Regions from separate parts of the Colwellia sp. SU-HH01172 genome, predicted to be linked through region 2. Evidence: predicted binding sites of a transcription regulator. Region 2 holds the regulator's gene; the other holds the start of a gene.
What was found. The regulator LexA, encoded in region 2, represses DNA repair genes until DNA is damaged. The targets are predictions, from matches to a motif close to TACTGTATNNNNATACAGTA.
Positions count from the first base shown of each region.

Region 1: recN (DNA repair protein RecN) is a predicted target of LexA. The motif match lies at 1,314-1,333, and genes of this name have one in related genera.

Region 1 is NZ_BAAJMB010000001.1:376,200-386,799, reverse strand. It holds gene recN (DNA repair protein RecN) at 1-1,234, opposite strand, end outside; gene nadK (NAD(+) kinase) at 1,408-2,289, opposite strand; gene grpE (nucleotide exchange factor GrpE) at 2,473-3,108, shown strand; gene dnaK (molecular chaperone DnaK) at 3,340-5,268, shown strand; gene dnaJ (molecular chaperone DnaJ) at 5,599-6,738, shown strand; gene AC27JP_RS01710 (hypothetical protein) at 7,101-7,772, shown strand; gene AC27JP_RS01705 (Lrp/AsnC family transcriptional regulator) at 7,838-8,308, opposite strand; gene nhaA (Na+/H+ antiporter NhaA) at 8,554-9,750, shown strand; gene AC27JP_RS01695 (prohibitin family protein) at 9,810-10,600, shown strand, end outside.
Region 2 is NZ_BAAJMB010000006.1:271,413-282,012, forward strand. It holds gene AC27JP_RS16390 (COX15/CtaA family protein) at 1-334, opposite strand, end outside; gene AC27JP_RS16395 (hypothetical protein) at 359-919, opposite strand; gene AC27JP_RS16400 (SURF1 family protein) at 983-1,729, opposite strand; gene AC27JP_RS16405 (DUF2909 domain-containing protein) at 1,781-1,990, shown strand; gene AC27JP_RS16410 (cytochrome c oxidase subunit 3) at 2,061-2,945, opposite strand; gene AC27JP_RS16415 (cytochrome c oxidase assembly protein) at 2,976-3,560, opposite strand; gene ctaD (cytochrome c oxidase subunit I) at 3,572-5,176, opposite strand; gene coxB (cytochrome c oxidase subunit II) at 5,189-6,706, opposite strand; gene lexA (transcriptional repressor LexA) at 7,303-7,917, opposite strand; gene AC27JP_RS16435 (HlyD family secretion protein) at 8,123-9,271, opposite strand; gene AC27JP_RS16440 (DUF3302 domain-containing protein) at 9,273-9,614, opposite strand; gene AC27JP_RS16445 (DUF3313 domain-containing protein) at 9,625-10,287, opposite strand.

The DNA.
Region 1 (10,600 bases), on a different contig from region 2:
GATCGAGTCCGTTGGTCGACATTGTTTGTTCTTTATTTTGACATACGTCGATGAAAAACTGGCCGTGTGGCATGTTTAATTCAGCCATGCTGTTGGTGATCATTTTGCTAAGTTTGGTTGCTGCTTTTGTTCTTGAAGCTGATAATACTTGAGCGGCGTCTTGATATTTTTGTTTCGCTGCTTCTATATCATCATTAATTTGATCTAAGCGGCTTTCGTCAGAGCTAAATAATTGTAACTCTTGTAATAGTTGCTGGTGAAAGTTTGCAAGTGCTTCGGGCGCTACTTGATGTTTTTTCGCTAGTTGCACTGCCGTTGAGTAACGCTCTTCAATTAAGGTGTATGCTTGTGGGTCTAACTCTAGGCTTTCGTAATAATGCTTTATTTCCTGACTGGCATCTTCAACTTGAATCAGTGAGTCATTAAGTTGTTCAGCTATAGCTTTTAATGCTGGGTCAAAGTTGCCTAATGACGCAATTTGTTCAGCGCTTTGTCGTAAACCGTCAACAACGTTAAATTGCTCATTTTCCGATAATTGCTGCACCGCAATTAATGTTTCGTTAAGAATATGCTGGCCATTGCTTTGACGTTTGTAGTCGGTTTCTAAACTTTCGAACTCGTCAACTTGTAAAGAGAACTCATTCAATTCATTTACTTGATATTGCAATAGCTGTTGTTTGGCTTCACGCTGTAATTTACTTTCTTGTAAATGCTTAGCTTCTTGGCTTAGTTCACGCCATTGGTGAAAGTAGTATTTTACATCATCAAGTAAGTGTTGATGTTTTGCATAGGCGTCGAGTATGTTGCGTTGCTCGCTCGCTTTTACAATTAGTTGATGATCATGCTGACCATGAATGTTAATTAGCAGCTGACCAATTTCTTTCAGTTGCGCTAATGGTACTTGGCTGCCGTTAATATAGGCCTTCGAGCGACCTTCAGCGGAAATTACCCGACGAAGAATACATTCATTATCCAGCAACATATCATTTTTTTTCAGCCACTTTTGTGCCGATTTATTTTTGGTTGTGTCGAAGGTGGCAGCAAGCTCTGCTTTGGCACAATTTGGACGAACAACATTAGTGACAGCTCTGTCGCCTAAACAAAGTCCGAGGGCATCAATGGCAATGGACTTACCTGCACCGGTTTCGCCGGTGATGGTAGTCATACCTTGTTGCCAGTCAATGTCTAGCGAGCGCACTATGGCAAAGTTTTGAATGTTGAGTTGTAATAACATAGTCAGTCCTAGTTTCGTTAGCTGCAGCTTGATTGAGCAGTGAAGCTGTTTTAACGACGATAAATACAAAAAAACCAGATACTGTTAATTTATACAGTATCTGGTTTTTTTTCAAGCAATGTTTGTACTTTTATTTTCAAGCCCCGTTTATTCAGGGCTGCAAGCGCGACTGACTAATAGAGTTTATTACCCCAGCTTAATTTATTTCGTAAAACATTAAAGTAGTCATGATCAAGCGGATGAATTAATCGCAAGGTAAATTCGCTTTTCTTGATGATAACTTCATCACCCGGCATCACGGCTAAAATAACGTGACCGTCGCAGCTAACTTGTAAGTTCTCATAGTTTTCATTGGCAAGTTTTAGTTTTATTTCACTGTTACCGTCAACGACAATTGGCCGACTGGTCAGGGTATGCGGAAACATAGGCACTAATGACAGAGCATTTAAATTTGGCGTTAATATAGGACCGCCTGCCGACATTGAGTAGGCGGTTGAGCCGGTTGGAGTTGATACAATTAAGCCATCTGAGCGTTGACTAAACATAAAGCTGCCATCAATATAAACTTCAAACTCTATCATGTTAGCGACTTTACCGGCATGCAATACCGCTTCATTTACCGCGCTATTCGAGCTTTTAAGTTTACCGTGACGATACACTTCCGCTTCGATGATAAAGCGTTGTTCGCAGCGAGACTCACCATTTAAAATGGCTTCAAGTGGTGCCACTAAATCATCGGGAGATAAGTCGGTTAAAAAGCCTAAGTTGCCACGGTTCACGCCTAAAACACCAATGTCATAGCAGGAAAGTACCCGAGCCGCGCCAAGCATATAGCCGTCACCACCCACTACTATCGCGAGGTCGGCTTGTTCACCTATTTCAGTCAATGTGGCAACAGCAATATCTTCAAGTTTAATTGATGGTGCAACTGAACTTTCTATCAGCACTTGGTAACCTTGCGCAGATAAATAGCGATGTAAAGTTTCAATGGTTGAACTGGCACCGTCGTGATGAGGTTTACCAATTAAGCCCACCGTTTTGTATAATTGACTCATTCTTGAGATAAAACCGTAATAAAATAGGCGACTAAGGGCAGTTTCGCGCTATTTTACTCAGTTGTAAAGTTGACTTTTTCTTAAATGATTCACTTTTGTGCTTGAATCATAAAAACAAGTCCCCATAATTAGCGGTATTGTGTTTTACCAACTTTGAAAATTAAAGATACTTTGGAGTTTTTCATGGCCAACGAGTCAACAGAAAATAAAAGTGCTGAAGAAATTGCAGCAGATGAACTAGCAGCAGAAATAATTGAACAAGCTGAAGAGCAAGTTGAAGAGCAACATGAGCACGCTCATGAAGTTGTTAGTGAAGAGCAAGAAAAAATTAATGAGCTTGAACTTGCTTTAGCTGCGGCAAAAGCTACGGTATCAGATCAAAAAGATTCTGTTATTCGTGCTAAAGCCGAAGTTGACAATGTTCGCCGTCGTGCCGCACAAGATGTTGAAAAGGCGCGTAAATTCGCTTTAGAAAAATTTGCCGGTGAAATGTTAGCAACCGTTGATAACTTAGAGCGTGCTTTGCAAAACATTGATAAAGATGACGAAAACAACAAAGGCATCATTGAAGGCATTGAGTTAACTTACCAAGGTTTATTAGCGTCTTTAGAGAAATTTGCTATTAAAGCGATTGACCCACAAGACCAACCATTCAACCCTGAATTACATCAAGCGATGTCAATGCAAGAAGTTGAAGGTGTTGCTGCAAATACCGTTATTGCGGTAATGCAAAAAGGTTATGAATTAAATGGTCGTTTAATTCGTCCTGCGATGGTGATGGTGTCAAAAGCTAAGCCAAGTGTTGATACAACGGCGTAAATTGTCTTTACACTTGTATAAAAACCAGGCAAGTGTCTGGTTTTTTTATGTCTTTTTTCTATTAACAACAAGAATGGTTAGAGCGTTATAAAGAGTGGCAGAAATAAAAATTAACATTTTTTAGTTTTTTTCGATGAAAATAGTTGAAAAAACTTTTTCCTGCCCCCACTAACTGTTCATCGATAGATTTAATCTTTATTTTTAACATATAAGTATTCGGAGATCCTCAAGATGGGCAAAATTATTGGTATTGACCTAGGGACAACAAACTCTTGTGTTGCTGTACTAGACGGCGACAGTGTTCGTGTAATTGAAAACGCAGAAGGCGATCGTACAACTCCTTCAATCATTGCGTATACAGAAGAAGGTGAAACGTTAGTTGGTCAGCCAGCTAAACGTCAATCAGTAACTAACCCTAAAAACACTTTATTCGCTATCAAGCGTTTAATTGGTCGTCGTTTTGAAGATGAAGAAGTTCAACGCGATATCGAAATTATGCCGTTTGGTATCACTAAAGCTGATAACGGTGATGCTTGGGTTACAGCACGTGATAAAAACGTTGCTCCACCACAAGTTTCAGCTGAAGTTTTAGCTAAAATGAAAAAAACTGCCGAAGACTACTTAGGTGAAACTATCACTGAAGCAGTAATCACAGTTCCTGCATACTTTAACGATTCACAACGTCAAGCAACTAAAGATGCTGGTCGTATTGCCGGTCTTGATGTGAAGCGTATCATCAACGAACCAACAGCTGCGGCACTTGCTTACGGTATGGACAAGCAAGAAGGCGATAAAGTTGTTGCGGTATACGATTTAGGTGGTGGTACTTTTGATATCTCTATCATCGAAATTGATGAAGTTGAAGGCGAGCACACATTTGAAGTACTTGCGACAAACGGTGACACGCACTTAGGTGGTGAAGATTTTGATAACCGTTTAATCAACTACCTAGTAGCTGAATTCAAGAAAGATCAAGGCATGGATTTAACAACAGATCCATTAGCTATGCAACGTTTGAAAGAAGCGGCAGAGAAAGCGAAATGTGAACTTTCTTCAGCACAACAAACAGATGTTAACTTACCTTACATCACAGCTGATGGCAGCGGTCCTAAGCACATGAACATCAAAGTGACTCGTGCTAAGTTAGAATCTTTAGTTGAAGATATGGTTAAAGCGACTTTAGAGCCGCTTAAACAAGCACTTAAAGATGCTGACCTTTCAGTAAGCGACGTAAACGACGTTATCTTGGTTGGTGGTCAAACACGTATGCCTATGGTTCAAAAAGCCGTTACTGATTTCTTCGGCAAAGAACCACGTAAAGATGTTAACCCTGATGAAGCAGTAGCTTCTGGTGCAGCGGTACAAGCGGGCGTACTTTCTGGTGATGTAACAGACGTGCTTTTATTAGACGTTACACCATTATCATTAGGTATTGAGACTATGGGCGGCGTGATGACGAAAGTTATCGATAAAAACACCACTATCCCAACTAAGCAATCTCAAACGTTCTCAACAGCTGACGATAACCAAGCTGCGGTAACGGTTCATGTTGTGCAAGGTGAGCGTAAGCAAGCTTCTGCGAATAAATCTTTAGGTCAATTTAACCTTGAAGGTATCGACCCAGCACCACGTGGTACGCCACAAATCGAAGTAACTTTCGATATCGATGCTGATGGTATCTTGCATGTAACGGCTAAAGATAAGAACACAGGTAAAGAGCAAAAAATTACCATTAAAGCTTCTTCTGGTTTATCAGATGATGAAGTAGAACAAATGGTACGTGACGCTGAAGCAAATGCTGACGAAGATGCGAAATTTGAAGAGCTTGTACAAGCTCGTAATCAAGCTGATGGCATGGTTCACGCAACACGTAAGCAAATTGAAGAAGCAGGTGAAGAATTTGCTGGTGAAGATAAAGAAAAACTTGAAGCAGCATTAACTGAACTTGAAGCTGCTGTTAAGGGCGATAGCAAAGAAGAAATCGATGCTAAATCACAAGCCGTTATCGAAGCTTCAGCTAAGTTAATGGAAATTGCTCAAGCGAAAGCTCAAGCAGAAGGTGGCGCGCCTGAAGGTGCAGCACCAGAAGCTGATTCATCAGCACCAGCTGGCGATGATGTTGTAGACGCTGAGTTTGAAGAAGTTAAAGACGACAAGTAGTCATTAATTATTGAATTGTCTACTGTCGCGCTCGATGGCGACGTTGGACATGCTCACATACACTTGTATGCTCTGCGTGTCCGCCTTGCTCTAGAACGCTACAGCGACAATTAAAATAATTAAACATTTGTTGTTTATATAGAAAATGAAAGCGTCGATAATTATCGGCGCTTTGCTTTATCAAATGAAAGTGTAAAGCAGAAATGAAATTTAATTATTAATTGATATTAATTTGCTTAGATTTTTAAGGTTTTAAACTAAAAGTTAAAACAACGAACAAGAAATTAAACAAATTAGTATCCATAAATTTGAAGTAAAGAAATTAAACCTATGTCAAAACGCGATTATTATGAAGTGCTAGGTGTATCAAAAGATGCATCTGAGCGTGATATCAAAAAAGCTTACAAACGTTTAGCGATGAAGTTTCACCCTGATAGAACAAAAGGTGATAAATCAAAAGAAGAACAGTTTAAAGAAGTTAAAGAAGCTTATGAAATCTTAAATGACGATCAAAAACGTGCCGCGTATGATCAATACGGCCATGCTGCTTTTGAACAAGGCGGACATGGTGGCGGTGGTTTTGGCGGTGGTCAAGACTTCGGCGATGCCTTTGGTGATATATTTGGTGACATTTTTGGCGGCGGTGGCCGTGGTCGCGGTGGCCAATCTCGTCAACGTCGTGGTTCAGACTTACGTTACAACCTTGACCTTAGTCTTGAAGATGCCGTTAAAGGTAAAACTTTAGAAATTAAAGTACCAACTTATGTTAGTTGTGAACCATGTGACGGCAGTGGCGCTAAGAAAGGCACCAGTGCAAAAACTTGTTCAACTTGTCATGGTCATGGTCAAGTGCAAATGCGTCAAGGCTTGTTTGCGGTACAACAAACCTGTCCAACCTGTTCTGGTAAAGGCAAGGTTATTTCAAGCCCATGTACTTCATGTCGTGGTCAAGGCCGTGTTGAGAAAACAAAAACCTTATCAGTTAAAATTCCACCAGGTGTTGATACCGGTGACAGAATTCGCTTATCGGGTGAAGGCGAAGCGGGAGAACATGGCGCACCAGCAGGTGATCTATATGTTCAAGCCAATGTAAAAGAACATAAAATATTTGTCCGTGATGAAAACCATTTATATTGTGAAGTGCCAATTAGCTTTACTACCGCGGCGTTAGGTGGCGAAATTGAAGTGCCAACACTTGAAGGCAAGGTAAAACTGAAAATACCAAAAGAAACGCAAACAGGTAAAATGTTCCGCTTGCGTGGCAAAGGTGTTAAATCAGTACGTAGCCATTCAACCGGCGATTTGATGTGTAAAGTTGTGATTGAAACTCCGGTAAGTTTATCGGGCGATCAAGCGGATTTATTACGTCAGTTAGAAGAAAAAATGGGTAAAAGCAACAGTAAACATAGCCCGAAAGAAACCGGCTTTTTTGACGGTGTGAAAAAATTCTTCGATGATCTTAAAAGCTAAGTCAATTCGATAAATAAATTATTATAAAAATCCCGTACTATGCGGGATTTTTTATATTTGGAAAGACCTAACTATTTTAGCTTTCAAGGCATTAGTCATGCCTGCATGTTGATGAATGCTATACCGTAATCATCTAGTCGCTCATAGCTATTCATGGCTCCACGGCATTAAAATTTCTCTGACTGTTGGTGTGAAATATTGGTGATGTTTAGCTCGCTTAAGCACGCCGTCGCCGAGCTATATTTCAACTTAGGTTAAACCTGTAATTCATTAAAATATTAGTGCGCTTTAAAGCGCTTATGGTTTAGTAATTCTGGTACAATTGCTCTGTATTTATAAATTTTTTATGAGAGTTATATTGAATGAAAGCTTTGATTGTTTCTTTGTTAATTACATGCACTAGTTTTATCAGCTTGGCAGAGTCTGCCCCAGAAGAGTTGCCACCGCTTGACCCTGCCTATGTTGGCGTTCACGGTATGGTGTTAATGAATAATGCTTCGACAATTTTTGCTTATCATTTGCCGCTTTATCATAAGCCCCATGATGTGCAATTACTGTATAAACTGGATGTAAAAAATATTGCATTGGTGCATTTAGTGCGCGATAACGACATGGTAACGATTAAGCCAAAACCATTTAACTTACAACGCTTGATGCGTGGTGAAAAGGTGGCTTTGGAAGCAGATATTTATATCGGACATTTTGAACGAGATGGCATGCTCGTTTATAAAAATATGACCTTAAATTTTGCCGAGCAACTTTATATGCGTAAATTGGACGATGTTAAACCGTCAAGTAATCAACAAGAATATGATGTTGTTTCGTATCGAAAAAGTAATCGAATTTATATTCACCGGTTACAACAGGCGCCAAGTTTCGATCATATAATTCACATTGATGTCAATGCTGGTTGTTTAACAAAATTTAATACTTCTTCACCGGTACCAAAACGTACTGAGCTGCAATACAAGTTTCTTAATTGCGGCACCATGAAGCCTTTTTACTTTGAAACTGAAGACTTTAAGCAGCATTAGTGTCAATATTTATTTAGTGTAAAAAGAGCTGTATATCAGCTCTTTTTTTGTTGGCGCTGAAAGTGTTACTCTTCATCAAAGTTAGGTAAGACGCCACTGCGGCTATGTTCAAAAATAAGCGAAGTTTCTACCGTTGTTACTTCTTCTCGAGAGGTAATCGCATTAAAAACAAACTGACGTAAGTGTTCACTATCTTTAACAGACATATGAATGAAGTAATCATAACTGCCACCCATATGATACAAGCTAATAATTTCAGGAAGCTTAAGTAAATCATCTCTGAGTTCATTAACGATTAATTCAGAATAGGGCTGTAATTTAATCGCCGCAATCGCTTCAATGTTACCGCCAATACTCTTAAAGTTAATATCAATGAAAGCATTGTTAATCACATCATTGTTCTTCATGCGTTTAACACGCTCTAAACAGGTTGATGGTGCAATGCCTATTTGCGCCGCAAGTTCTTTATTGGTGATATCCGCATCTTTATATAGCAGGGTTAAAATCCGTAAATCTATATCATCTAGTTTTTTCATTAATACGTTGCCTTTGGCGAAACCTAATTAGCGATTGTTATCTTTGATAAATACTACACTTATTAAATCCAACATTGCCAGATAATTTGTTATGAATATGAATTATTTTCGATATTTATATCTGTTTCCGAATTTTCATCATTTTTGCAAACAATAACAAATTGATAGCGCAGAAGTTTGTAAAATCACTCAAGGTGACATATTATGTCGAAAGTTGATCGACAAAATAACTAAAAAGAGAACAAATGATTATTAAAAGTATTAATGACTTCCTAAAATTAGAAGCAGCAAGTGGTATTATACTTATGTTTGCTGCAGTTGCCGCGATGATTATTGCAAACTCTCCGTTAGTGCCTTATTACGATATGTTGCTAGGTGTGCCAGTACAAGTTGCCGTTGGCAGTTTTGAAATTGCTAAGCCATTATTACTCTGGATTAATGATGGCTTAATGGCGTTATTTTTCTTTTTAGTGGGATTAGAGCTAAAAAGAGAATTTTTAGAAGGGGACTTATCACAGCCAGGACAAATTATGCTACCGGCTATTGGTGCTTTTGGTGGTATGTTAGTTCCAGCCTTGTGCTATGTGGCATTTAACTATGACGATCCAGAAGCAATTAATGGCTGGGCTATTCCAACTGCTACCGATATTGCTTTTGCACTCGGTATTTTGTCAGTTATTGGCAGTAAGGTGCCGTTGCAACTTAAAGTCTTTTTAACCTCGTTAGCGATATTTGATGATTTAGGGGCGATTATTGTGATTGCCTTGTTCTATACCGATCAACTTTCTATGCTGTCGTTAATATTCTCAGCCGTTGTTCTGACCATTTTATTTATCATGAATAATCGTAATGTAACGAGCACAGCACCTTATATTTTCTTGGGTATTGTTTTGTGGGTTGCCGTATTAAAGTCAGGCGTACATGCAACGTTAGCAGGAGTTGTGTTGGCATTCTTTATTCCAATAAAAGGTAAAGAAGATGAACCTTCACCATTAAAATCACTTGAGCATAATTTACATTCGCTGGTGGCTTTTATTATTTTGCCGGTATTTGCCTTTGCCAACGCCGGAATAAGTTTTGCTGGTATTGGTGTTGAAGAAGTTATGGCGCCAGTGCCACTAGGTATTATTGTTGGTTTAATTGTCGGTAAGCAACTTGGTGTATTTGGCTTTTGTTTTATTGCAATAAAGCTAGGCTTTGCACAATTGCCTACGAATGTTAGTTGGCGCTTGCTATACGGCGTTGCCATTTTATGTGGTGTAGGTTTCACCATGAGTTTATTTATTGGTTCTTTGGCGTTTAATCAAGGAGATAGCAGCAATATAGTGTTTCAAGACCGATTAGGTATCGTGATTGGCTCATTAATTTCAGGTGTTTTAGGTTACTTCGTCATTAAAGGTGGTGTGGAAAAATTGTCAAAAGACGGTGCTACAAACGCGTAACTACCTGATAGGAATTGGGTAGATAAGAATAAAAATATGTCATTAAAATAAAAGGAATAATGATGAATGTTGAAAAATTAAATGTCCCGATGAAGTCGATTGCGGTTGTTGTTGCCGTGGTCATTTCTGGCTTTGGCTCTGTTTATACCGTTAATGAAGGCCATATTGGTATTGTTAAGCGCTTTAGCGAGGCAAAAGAGCAAGTTAATCCGGGACTGCACTTTAAAGTTCCCTTTATTGATAGCGTTGAAGAAATAGAAGTACGTACCCGTAAAAATGAAGAAAAAATGGCATCGAGTACGAAAGAGCAAATGCCAGTGACGATTAGCGTATCGGTTAACTGGACGGTTGATAAAGCCGCTGCACTAGATTTGTTTAGACAATATGGTGGTTTATCACAGTTTGAAAGTCGCATTTTAGACCCTCGTTTTCGTTCGGCAACCAAAGATGTTATTCCACAGTATGATGCGGAAAAATTGATCCAAGACCGAGCCGGTGCTATTCAAGCAATTGAAGCCAACTTTATTGAAGAAATGAAAGAGTTTCCGGTCACTGTTGATAATATTCAAATTGAAAATATTAAATTACCAGCGAAATATTTAACTTCAATTGAAACTAAGCAAACGGAGAAAAACTTAGCCGATGCGGAAAAGCATAAATTAGCAAGACAAAACCTTGAAGCGCAGCGCGATGTTAACACGGCAAAAGCAAAAGCTGACGGTATTAAGCTAGTCGCCATTGCCGAGGCTGAATCTATCCGTATTAAAGGTTTAGCGGAAGCTGAGGCAATTACGGCAAAAGCCAAAGCATTAGGTAATAATCCGTTGATTGTGAAACTAACCGAAGCGCA
Region 2 (10,600 bases):
TCACTACGACTAAAATCAGTATCGGTAAACCAACAGGTCCACCTTGAGCCCGTCGTTTAAATGACAAAAGGGCTATGGCTAAAATCAATAACCCTAAGGTTCCTGCAAAGTAGCGATGGATCATTTCATTCCAGGCTTTTTCTGGCTCTACTGGCCGTTCTGGAAACGCTTGTTCCGCGGCAGTAATTTGTTCGGCTGTTTCTGGCACATCAAGTAAGCCATAACACCCTGGCCAGTCAGGACAACCAAGCCCAGCATGGGTTAAGCGGGTATACGCACCTAAACTGACCACTAAAATAGCCAGTAGAATACTGACAAAAACGAGCTTTCTAATATCGGCGAAGCTTTGGGTTCTCATTTAGCCGATCCTCGAATATTTAAGCAGCTTCTTAAAATCAGCTAAAATTGCTTTACCAAATTGTGGTAATTGTTCAGTGCTTGTAGGCGGCAGATGACTAAGGATGACGTTACCTAACGGATCAACGATGAATACTTGAGATCGTGTGATAGCAGTTTTTGCTAATGCTGGCATAGCTTGAACATGCCATTTTTTGATTTGAATTTTATCTGATTGTTCTGTGGTTAAATTTTGTTGAGTTAGCGCTACCGGTTTAACCCGTGGCATTTCTTTACCTAAAGCAATATAGGTATTGTTTACGCTGACTAAGACTTTTTCGCACTGGTCGTCACAATTTTCTGGCAAGCTGTATAACATTAGCCATTGATGATCAAAGTCATCAACGTTCAAACCTAATTTTGCTAAAGTTAATTCGTTCTCTATTAGCTGCCCTTGATTAGTAACACCATAATTGAACCATTGCTGATTTAACGCTAACTTAGCCAACACCACGGGAATGATAAATACCGCTAAGAGAATTAGCATACTGCGGCGCGATTTTTTTAACTCTGAAGAACTCATACAACTCAGCCTTTTATTCTTGTTTTTAGGTGGTGATGTCGGTTTCGATATTTTTCTTACTTATTATTCTGTATTGCTATTTTTACTCATTTTTATGGCTGCCCAAATCATCAAGCTCAACCATGCAAGAGCCAAACTAAACCATTGAAAGGCATATGCTCGGTGTTTTTCTGGAGGCATGACAATCGGCTGCCAGTTCTTTTTATAACCAATAGTCTCTTTTTTATCTAAGTAAACAACAAAGGGCAATAGTTTCTTGCCAATTAATTGTGAAAATTTGTCTAATTCAATTTGTTGTACTCGTAATGGCCACGATGGATTAACAAAATCTTGTGCTTGTAATTGAATACCTATTTCAATTTCTCGTACGTGGCCAGTAATAACATGTTGTCCTGTAATTGCCGTTATTTCTGGTAGTACATTGCGGTCTATTGACCCCTGCACCCAACCCAAATTAACCAATATCGAGTGGTTGTCACTTGCAATTATTTGATAGACACGATACCCGAAACGTCCTTTATCCGGTTGGTTATCTAATAAGAACACTTTATCAGCAACAAATTCACCATTAAGTTCAATAGGTAAGTCATTAATACCATCTTGTAAGCCACTAAGTGCTAATACTTGCGTTAATGAAAGTGCTTGGCGCTGGCTCAATTCACTGATGCGTTGTTGGCGTTGTTCTTTTTCAAGTGCTCTGCTACTTTGCCAAAATCCAAGCTTGATTAATAACGAAAATACTAGCATGGTAAATATAACCATCGGCCAATTAAGTTGTTTTAACTTGTGCTGAAGTGATACCGAATTCATAGACTACCGCATGTTCACTAACTAAAAACAGACTATAAAAGAGAGAATGCTGTGTTAATTAAAATTATTGTTGTCGGCTTATTAGCCTTTATGATTTATAACCTGTTCCGAGCACTATTTATTATGAATAGAAATGATCCAAACAAGCCACCTATGTCGAAATTTATTGGTCGCCGTGTGATTACTTCTGTCATTCTTATACTGTTACTTTTACTGGCGATACTTACCGGTGTTATTACACCTAACCCACGTCCATATTAAGTTATAAGGTACGATAGCTAACATTGTAGATATCGTACCTTAAAGCTCTTATATTCATCAGCCTATAGCGCTAGATAATATAAACAAACACAAACAATAGTACCCAGACTACATCAACAAAATGCCAGTACCAACTTGCTGCTTGGAAAGCAAAATGATTTTTCGGTGTGAAATGACCTTTAAACACCCGAATAAGCATTACCAATAACATGATGGTACCTAAAGTAACATGCATACCATGGAAGCCAGTCAACAAGTAAAAGGTATTGCCATAAATACCACTGTCTAAATACAGTTTCATTTCATCAGCGTAACCATGGGCATACTCTAAGCCTTGGCAATATAAAAACACACAACCTAAGAGTACCGTTAAGCCTAACCAAAATTTCAATAAACCACGTTTTTCTTGCTCTAAACTTACATGAGCAAAATGGGCAGTAACTGAAGAAGTTAACAGTAAAATGGTATTAATCAACGGCAGACCATACCAACCCATAGCCGTTGTTTCAGTACCATCAGGGGTTTTTATTAATGGCCAAGTCGCGGTAAAGTCAGGCCATAAAATCGCAGCGGTTGCGGCATTGTTACCGGCACCATCTAGCCAAGGTACCGAAAAAGTACGGGCATAAAGTAAGGCACCAAAAAAAGCAGCAAAAAACATCACTTCTGAAAAGATAAACCAACTCATACCTTGGCGAAATGAATTGTCCATTTGATGACTGTATTTTCCAGACATTGACTCAGTAATAACATTATTGAACCAACCGAACATCATATAAATAATCAACGCGATACCGGCAAGTAATATCCAACCGCCGCCAACACTGTCAGGATTATTTAAATTTGCTACATAACTGCCTGCACCAACGGCAATTAAAAATAGCGCAATGGCACCAATTATTGGCCATTTACTTTGCGCTGGTACGTAATAACTTTCGTATTCTTTTGTCGTCATTGTTGTTCCCCTCATTTAAGTGCCATGCACTTAAGAATCAACCGAGCTTGTAATATCGTATAAAGTGTAAGATAGGGTGATGGTGGAAACGTCGTCGGGTAAGTCTAAATCAACATAAAACTGTAAACCCATTTCAACATCTTCACTGGCTTTTAACGGCTGATTATTAAAACAAAAGCATTCAATCTTTTGAAAATAAACCGCGGCCCTACCTGGTGAAACTGACGGTACGGCTTGGCCGACAATATCACTTACAGACTCATTTTTGGCATAAAATTTAACGGTTTTTCTTTCACCTGGATGTACCTTTATTTCGTTTATCATTGGCTCAAACTGCCAAGGAATGCCCTTAGCCGTTCGGGTCAAAAATTGCACGGTAATTGTACGTTCGGTGTCTATTGTTGCCGCGTTGTATGTTGCAGCAACATTAGACGGTTTACCGTTTAACCCGGTGATATCGCAAAACACGTCATATAACGGCACCATCGCAAAACCAAAGCCAAACATACCAAACACTATCAACATCAGTTTTTTAACTGTTTTTTTCACTGATGCGTCAGTCGCTTGCACTTGTGTTTGCTCTGAGGTTTTATCTTGCGTTTCGCCGTTATCCATTTTGTCTCCAATTAATCAATTTTTGGTGGTTTTTCAAAGGTGTGATACGGCGCAGGGCTAGGCACTGTCCATTCTAAACCTTCTGCTCCGTCCCAAGGTTTTGCCGGAGCTTTTTCGCCACCTTTAATGCACTTAATCACTAGCACTAAGAAAATTAATTGTGAAAGTCCAAAGGCAAAGCCACCAATACTGACCCATTTATTAAAGTCAGCGAACTGCAAGGCATAATCAGGAATACGACGCGGCATACCGGCTAAACCTAAAAAGTGCATAGGGAAGAACAATAAATTCACTGAAATTAATGAACACCAAAAATGCCACTTGCTTAACGTGTCGTTGTACATATAGCCAGTCCATTTCGGTAACCAATAATAAGCACCAGCAAAAATAGAAAATAAGGCACCAGTTACCAGCACGTAGTGGAAGTGAGCAACAACGAAGTAAGTATCATGATATTGAAAATCCACCGGTGTCATGGCTAGCATCAAGCCAGAGAAACCACCAATAGTGAACAAAATAACGAAGGCAATAGAGAACAACATTGGTGTTTCAAAACTAATCGAGCCACGCCACATGGTTGCTGCCCAGTTAAATACTTTCACACCCGTCGGCACCGCAATTAACATCGTACAATACATAAAGAACAGTTCACCAAATAACGGCATACCTGTGGTAAACATATGGTGAGCCCAAACAATGAACGACAAGAAAGCAATGGATGCTGTCGCGTAAACCATTGAACTATAACCAAAGAGTTTTTTACGAGAAAACGCTGGAATGGTTGTAGAAACAATACCAAAAGCAGGCAAAATCATAATGTAAACTTCAGGGTGACCAAAAAACCAGAAAATATGCTGGAACATTACTGGGTCACCACCACCGGCAGCATCAAAGAAACTCGTACCAAAGTAGGTATCGGTTAATACCATAGTTACGGTACCCGCGAGCACTGGCATCACCGCTATTAGTAAGTAAGCCGTAATGAAGAATGTCCAAACAAACAATGGCATTTTCATGTAAGTCATACCTGGAGCACGCATATTCATAATGGTGACGACAATATTAATCGCTCCCATAATTGATGAAATACCCATGATATGAACAGCAAAAACAAAAAATGCTGTACTACCGTTACTGTAGGTTGTTGATAGTGGCGCGTAGAAGGTCCAACCAAAATTTGGTGCACCGCTTTCCATAAAGAAAGACGATAATAAAATAGCAAAAGCAAATGGTAGAATCCAAAAGCTCCAGTTATTCAAACGTGGCAGCGCCATATCTGGCGCGCCTACCATCATAGGTAACATCCAGTTAGCCAAACCGGTAAAGGCTGGCATTATCGCGCCAAAAACCATAATCAAACCATGTACTGTGGTCATTTGGTTAAAGAAATCTGGCTCAATTATCTGTAGTCCCGGCTGGAATAACTCAGCACGAATAACCAGTGCCATCACGCCACCGGTTAAGAACATAATAAAAGAGAACCATAGGTACATGGAACCAATATCTTTATGGTTAGTGGTATACAACCAGCGCTTAAGGCCAGTCATTTTATGATCATGATGTTCACCGTCATGTGAATCATGCTCGGATTGATCATTAATTACATCTGTAGTCATTTTAACGCCTCCCTACTTCGCGCTAGCAGCAACATCTGCTGGCTGGACTAAATCACCGGTATTGTTACCCCAAGCATTACGCTCGTACGTGACAACTGCAGCAATTTGCGTTTTAGTTAATTGGCCACCAAAGGCTGCCATCGCTGGATTTTTCTTACTGCCGTTAACTACCATATCGATATGTACGGCCATGTCACCTTTAGCAATTACACTGTCTTTTAGGGCAGGAAATACCGGCGCCATACCTTCACCATTGGCTTGATGACAAGCAGCACATGCGCTCATATAAACTTTTTCACCCATGGCCATCAATTCATCTTGGCTATAAACCTTAGATAAATCTTCAGTAGGTATTACTTTCGCCATCTCTTGAGTAATTGCCTGGGTAACCTCTTCTTTTACTTCAGCGGCGGCTTCTTTCACAGCTTCAGTTAAACTTTCTGCTTCACCTCCAACGGCCGTTTTAACATCAGCCGCTTGTACAGCATCGCCGGTATTGTTACCCCAAGCATTACGCTCATAAGTCACAACAGCAGCAATTTCTTTTAAGCTCAATTGCTTGCCATAACCTTGCATACCTGTGCCAGCTTTACCGTTATAAACAATATCTATATGCTCGCTTGCTGGCCCTGTTGTTGCAATAGCGCTGCCTTTAAGTGCTGGGAATGCAGGAGGTAATCCTTGGCCACTCACTTGGTGACAAGCTGCACAATAAGCGGTATAGGTTGTTTCACCTAACTGCATTAATTCATCCATAGAAACTGAGGCATTTAATGACGCCGCTTCAGCCGCCGCCGCGTTAGCTTTTAATTGTTTTTGCTCATCAACCCAAAGTGCATAGTCTGCTTCAGATTTAACTTCAACCACAATTGGCATAAAGCCGTGGTCTTTACCACATAGCTCCGCACATTGGCCGCGATATGTGCCAGGATTGTCAACTTTAGTCCATGCTTCATTAATAAAACCCGGGTTTGCATCTTGCTTAACAGCAAATGCAGGTACCCACCAAGCGTGAATAACGTCATCCGAGGTAATAACAAAACGTACTTTTTTATTGGTAGGAATAACCAAAGGACGATCAACTTCTAGCAGGTAGTTTTCACCTTTTTCTGCTGAACTGCCATTTTGATTTTCATATTGTTCGCGAGGAGTAGAAAGTACTGAATAGAATTCAATATCTTGATCGAAGTATTTATAGTGCCACTTCCATTGAGAGCCGGTAATTTGCACTGTCAGATCCGCATCATCATTATTTTCCATATCAATGAGCGTATAAGTGGCAGGCACTGCCATAGCGATTAGAATTACGACTGGAATTGCCGTCCAAAGAATTTCAACTTTTGTGCTTTCATGAAATGTTGCTGGTTTAACACCTTTTGATTTACGGTGAAATACCATAGACCAAAACATTGCACCAAAGACCACAACACCAATAGCAGTACAGATATAGAGCACTAGCATATGTAAGTCATATACATCTCTACTAACCTCCGTAACACCTTTGGTCAAGTTCAGCGGCATATCTGCCATAACTGAACTAGACAACAAGCCCCCTAGCAACAGCAAACCTAGGTTACGTCTTTTCACTCGACATCTCCTTCACCCTTTAAGGCAAAACAACTAATTAATCATATTTTTATCGTGATAAACCAGTGATTTTGCTCATACATTTATTATTATTTAAGTGGCGTAATATTGAACAGTCGTCAAATACGCCCTATTGTTATATTTGTACGTTTTCTAGACTAGAATTACTTAAAACTTGATCTGGGTCAATTTAAAATTTAAAAAGCATAAAAAATAAAAGTTAATAAATACAATAGAGTAATAACCCTAAACCGGGCTTTTTGTGCATTTTTAAAGGCTTTAGAGATATGTTTAATTTTTATTCAGCATGTGATCATCATACCGAAAATTTAATAAAAGCTTCACATCAGAATCGTATAAAAAACAATCTATTTGAGCGTTTCAGGAGTAAGAATGATAATTATTCTTAAAAAACAAACCTTAAAGAAAGGAAACAAACTTAAAGAAGGGAAAGCGCAGGTTTAAAACATAAGCACCTTTAGAAACCTGCACAATAATAAAACAAAAGTTAACCTTGATAGTAGGAGATAAAATAGAATTTACATCCAATCAGCTGCACGAATAACGCCAACAGCGATCCCTTCAACATTAAAATGTTGACTAGTTAAATCAACTTCGATCGGTTCAAAATCTTCATTTTCTGCATGTAAATAAACCACGTTACCTTCACGTTTAAAGCGCTTAACCGTAACATCATCTTCAACTCGAGCAACAATTACTTGGCCATTTTTCACGTCAGTTGTTTGATGAACCGCTAATAAGTCACCATCCAAGATACCAATATCTTTCATACTTTCGCCGTTAACACGTAGCAGATAATCAGCGACAGGATGAAATAAACTACCGTCAATTTTATAATGATCTTCAACATGCTCTTGAGCAAGTATTGGTTCACCAGCAGCGACGCGACCAATTAAGGGGAGACCATCTTCCTCAACAAACTCTTCCGCTAAACGAATACCGCGGGAGGTGCCTGGTAACATTTCAATATAACCTTTTTTTGCTAACGCTTTTAAATGTTCTTCGGCGGCATTGGCTGATTTAAAACCAAAAAAATCAGCAATTTCTGCTCGTGTTGGTGGCATACCTGTATCAGAAATTTTTTCTCGGATCAGATCAAATATCTGCTGTTGTCTGGGTGTTAAAGGGCGCATATTTTTTCCTTAAGCAACTTATGGTAGCCTGTACTTTTAAACAGTATCACTGTCATTGTATACAGGCTGTAAATAAACGCAAGAATTAATGATGAACAAATAAACAATATAACAAGAAAGGCTTTGATAATAGAATAGGCAATAAATGTAGTGATCGCTAGGTTGAAACGACCCCATATTAGTAGCTACTCTAATAACTTACATTTTACTTAATAGGGTATACATAATTAATCCAACCCATCATTCGCAGTAGAATCCGTCTCATTAAAGAAACATGTAGCGGGTCGCTATCATGATTTATCACCACAGCTTTACCTTGAATACCAAAAGGTAAGCCATAATCCGACAAGTCTTCTTCTAGCTCAATAAGACCAATAGCAAAACCATGCGCAGCAAGTCTATTAGCAGAAATTAGCTGGCCATTAACTTGAAATTCACCTTCTGACATTGCAGGCAATAGCTGAACCAGTTTGCCTTTAAAGACGTGGCCAGGAACGCTGTCTAAAATCACTTCTGCGTCTAGCCCTGCTTTCATTTTTAATAATGAATTTTGCCAAAACAAGCCAGCAAAAACACGTTTTTCATTCGGTATGAAAGTCATTACTGGTCGAAGTGGTAAAGAGGCTGCTCGTACACCTGGTCGTAACGCGACTTGCGTTGCCATGCCGTTTGTTGGTGCGTAAACACGTGTGCTTGCCAAGTCAAACAAGGCTTTGTCTAATTGTGCTTGCAGTTGTGCTACTTGCGGGTTCAAACCTAATATTTCAGCATCGGCAATTAGTTTAACTCTTTTTTCCTCTGACTGAGCGGCAAGTAGTTTTGAGTTAGATGCTTCAAATAGCTGCTTTCTGTTCTCAAGCTCTTGCTCAGTAAAAGGTGAGTTTACACCGGCTTTTTCTTTACCTTTTAGGTAGCGTTGGTAATTTGAATAGTTACGTTCTTTATCAGCTTTCGCTTTAGCAACATTGGCTATTGCGGTTTGAAGTTTTTGATCATTTTGCAAGTCACTACTTTTTGCGTCAGCTAGTAAGGCTGAGACTTGATCAACTTTTGCTTGAAACGGTGTTGGGTCAAGCGTGAACAGTAAATCACCTTTTTGTACGGGTTGATTGGCAATAACATCAACGGTTTTTACCGTACCACTCACATTGGGCACAATAGGAATACTAACAAATACTTCCTTGCCATATTTTGCGTATGGATGGTTGTAATTCATCAACATTAACAACGCACCTAAAATGAACACTCCACCTAAAGCTGCTGTTGGCACTGACCATTTATTTAATGGGATTTTAAATACTTTAAAAATTACTGTACAAATAGCGGTGTAGGTAAGAATAATAATTAAATCCATATTATTGTTCCTCCACAGTTTTAAGCGATTGCTTAATTATATTCAACTCAGCTTTTAGTGATTCAACTTCTTGAGTTAATTGCGCTAGTTCTGAATGACTGCTCTGGGTTTGATGTTTGAAGCCCCAACCTCTATCTTCACGATATAAGGTTGCCCAAATCCATAAAAATGGCCAAAGCACATGCAGTGTAAATAGACTTACCCAACCAGCAACATGCAAGGCATCTTGATGAGGGTGGTTACGATGTACTGCAATTTCATAGGGGATATCATGAATAACGATGATGCCATAAAAAATGACGATGCCGACAAAAAATACTAGAAATAATGCTGCGTAATCCATAAACCCTCTCCTATTTTAAGATCTCAGTTAACGTGCTTTTCATCGTGGTAGCCCAGTTATCTATAAGAGGTTTTACATTGTCTAACGTCAGTGCTTGTTCACTATCATCAAGTTTTTCGCCAAAGCCTTGTTTAATTGCTGCGCCAAGTACTTCGCCTGTTAGTGAGTCAGTTAATTCAGTTTCTATTTGAAATTTCACATCCATTTCACTAAGGCCACCGCTAGCTGCGGTAACAAGAAATGCGATAGGCACGTATTGATACGCTGATAACTTACTGTCGGTAACGTCAATGCTGGTTATCGCCATTTTTACTCGCATTGTTTTAGCGCCGGCCGTTTCGACTAACTTACCTGATTCTTTGGCGACATTTAAAACCGTGTTATTAAAGTAAGCACCGATGTTTGTTAACGCTTTATTAGAAATGGTTTCACTCGCTTTAGGCGCAGGATAAAAAGTGACAGGATCAAGCATGATATTTTCATAACCGTGCTCTTTAATTTTACGGTCAAAAAATCGCAGTAAATCTGAATCATCACCGACATCCACTTTTTTTAGCTGGCTATAATCACTTAAAAAACCGGAGTAGTTAGTTTTTTGGGGTTGGTTTGTGTCTTTTTCTGTAGCGGTACAGGCCGTCAGGCAGATGAGTATAAAGGCGGTAATAAATTTCATTGAATTCCCTTCTTATTGTTATTTATAAAAGCTCATTTCAGCAATAATCGAATATTGTTTAAACCAAGTTTTTATCAATAATGGTTTTATATTCGCTCATTTATTTATAGTAAAGGAACATAAAAAAAGACAATGGAATTAGACATTTGCTTTATAACAAACAATTTAGCAAAGTTTTTACTGATAACTAATCAAGAAATCGTCATTAGCTAATAAGCATGCAATACAGTTATTCGAAAAGTAAGATTTCATTAATGCAAATGAAATTATAAGTAGCCTAGCTTTTAGGTATATATGAGAAGTGGCTAGTTAA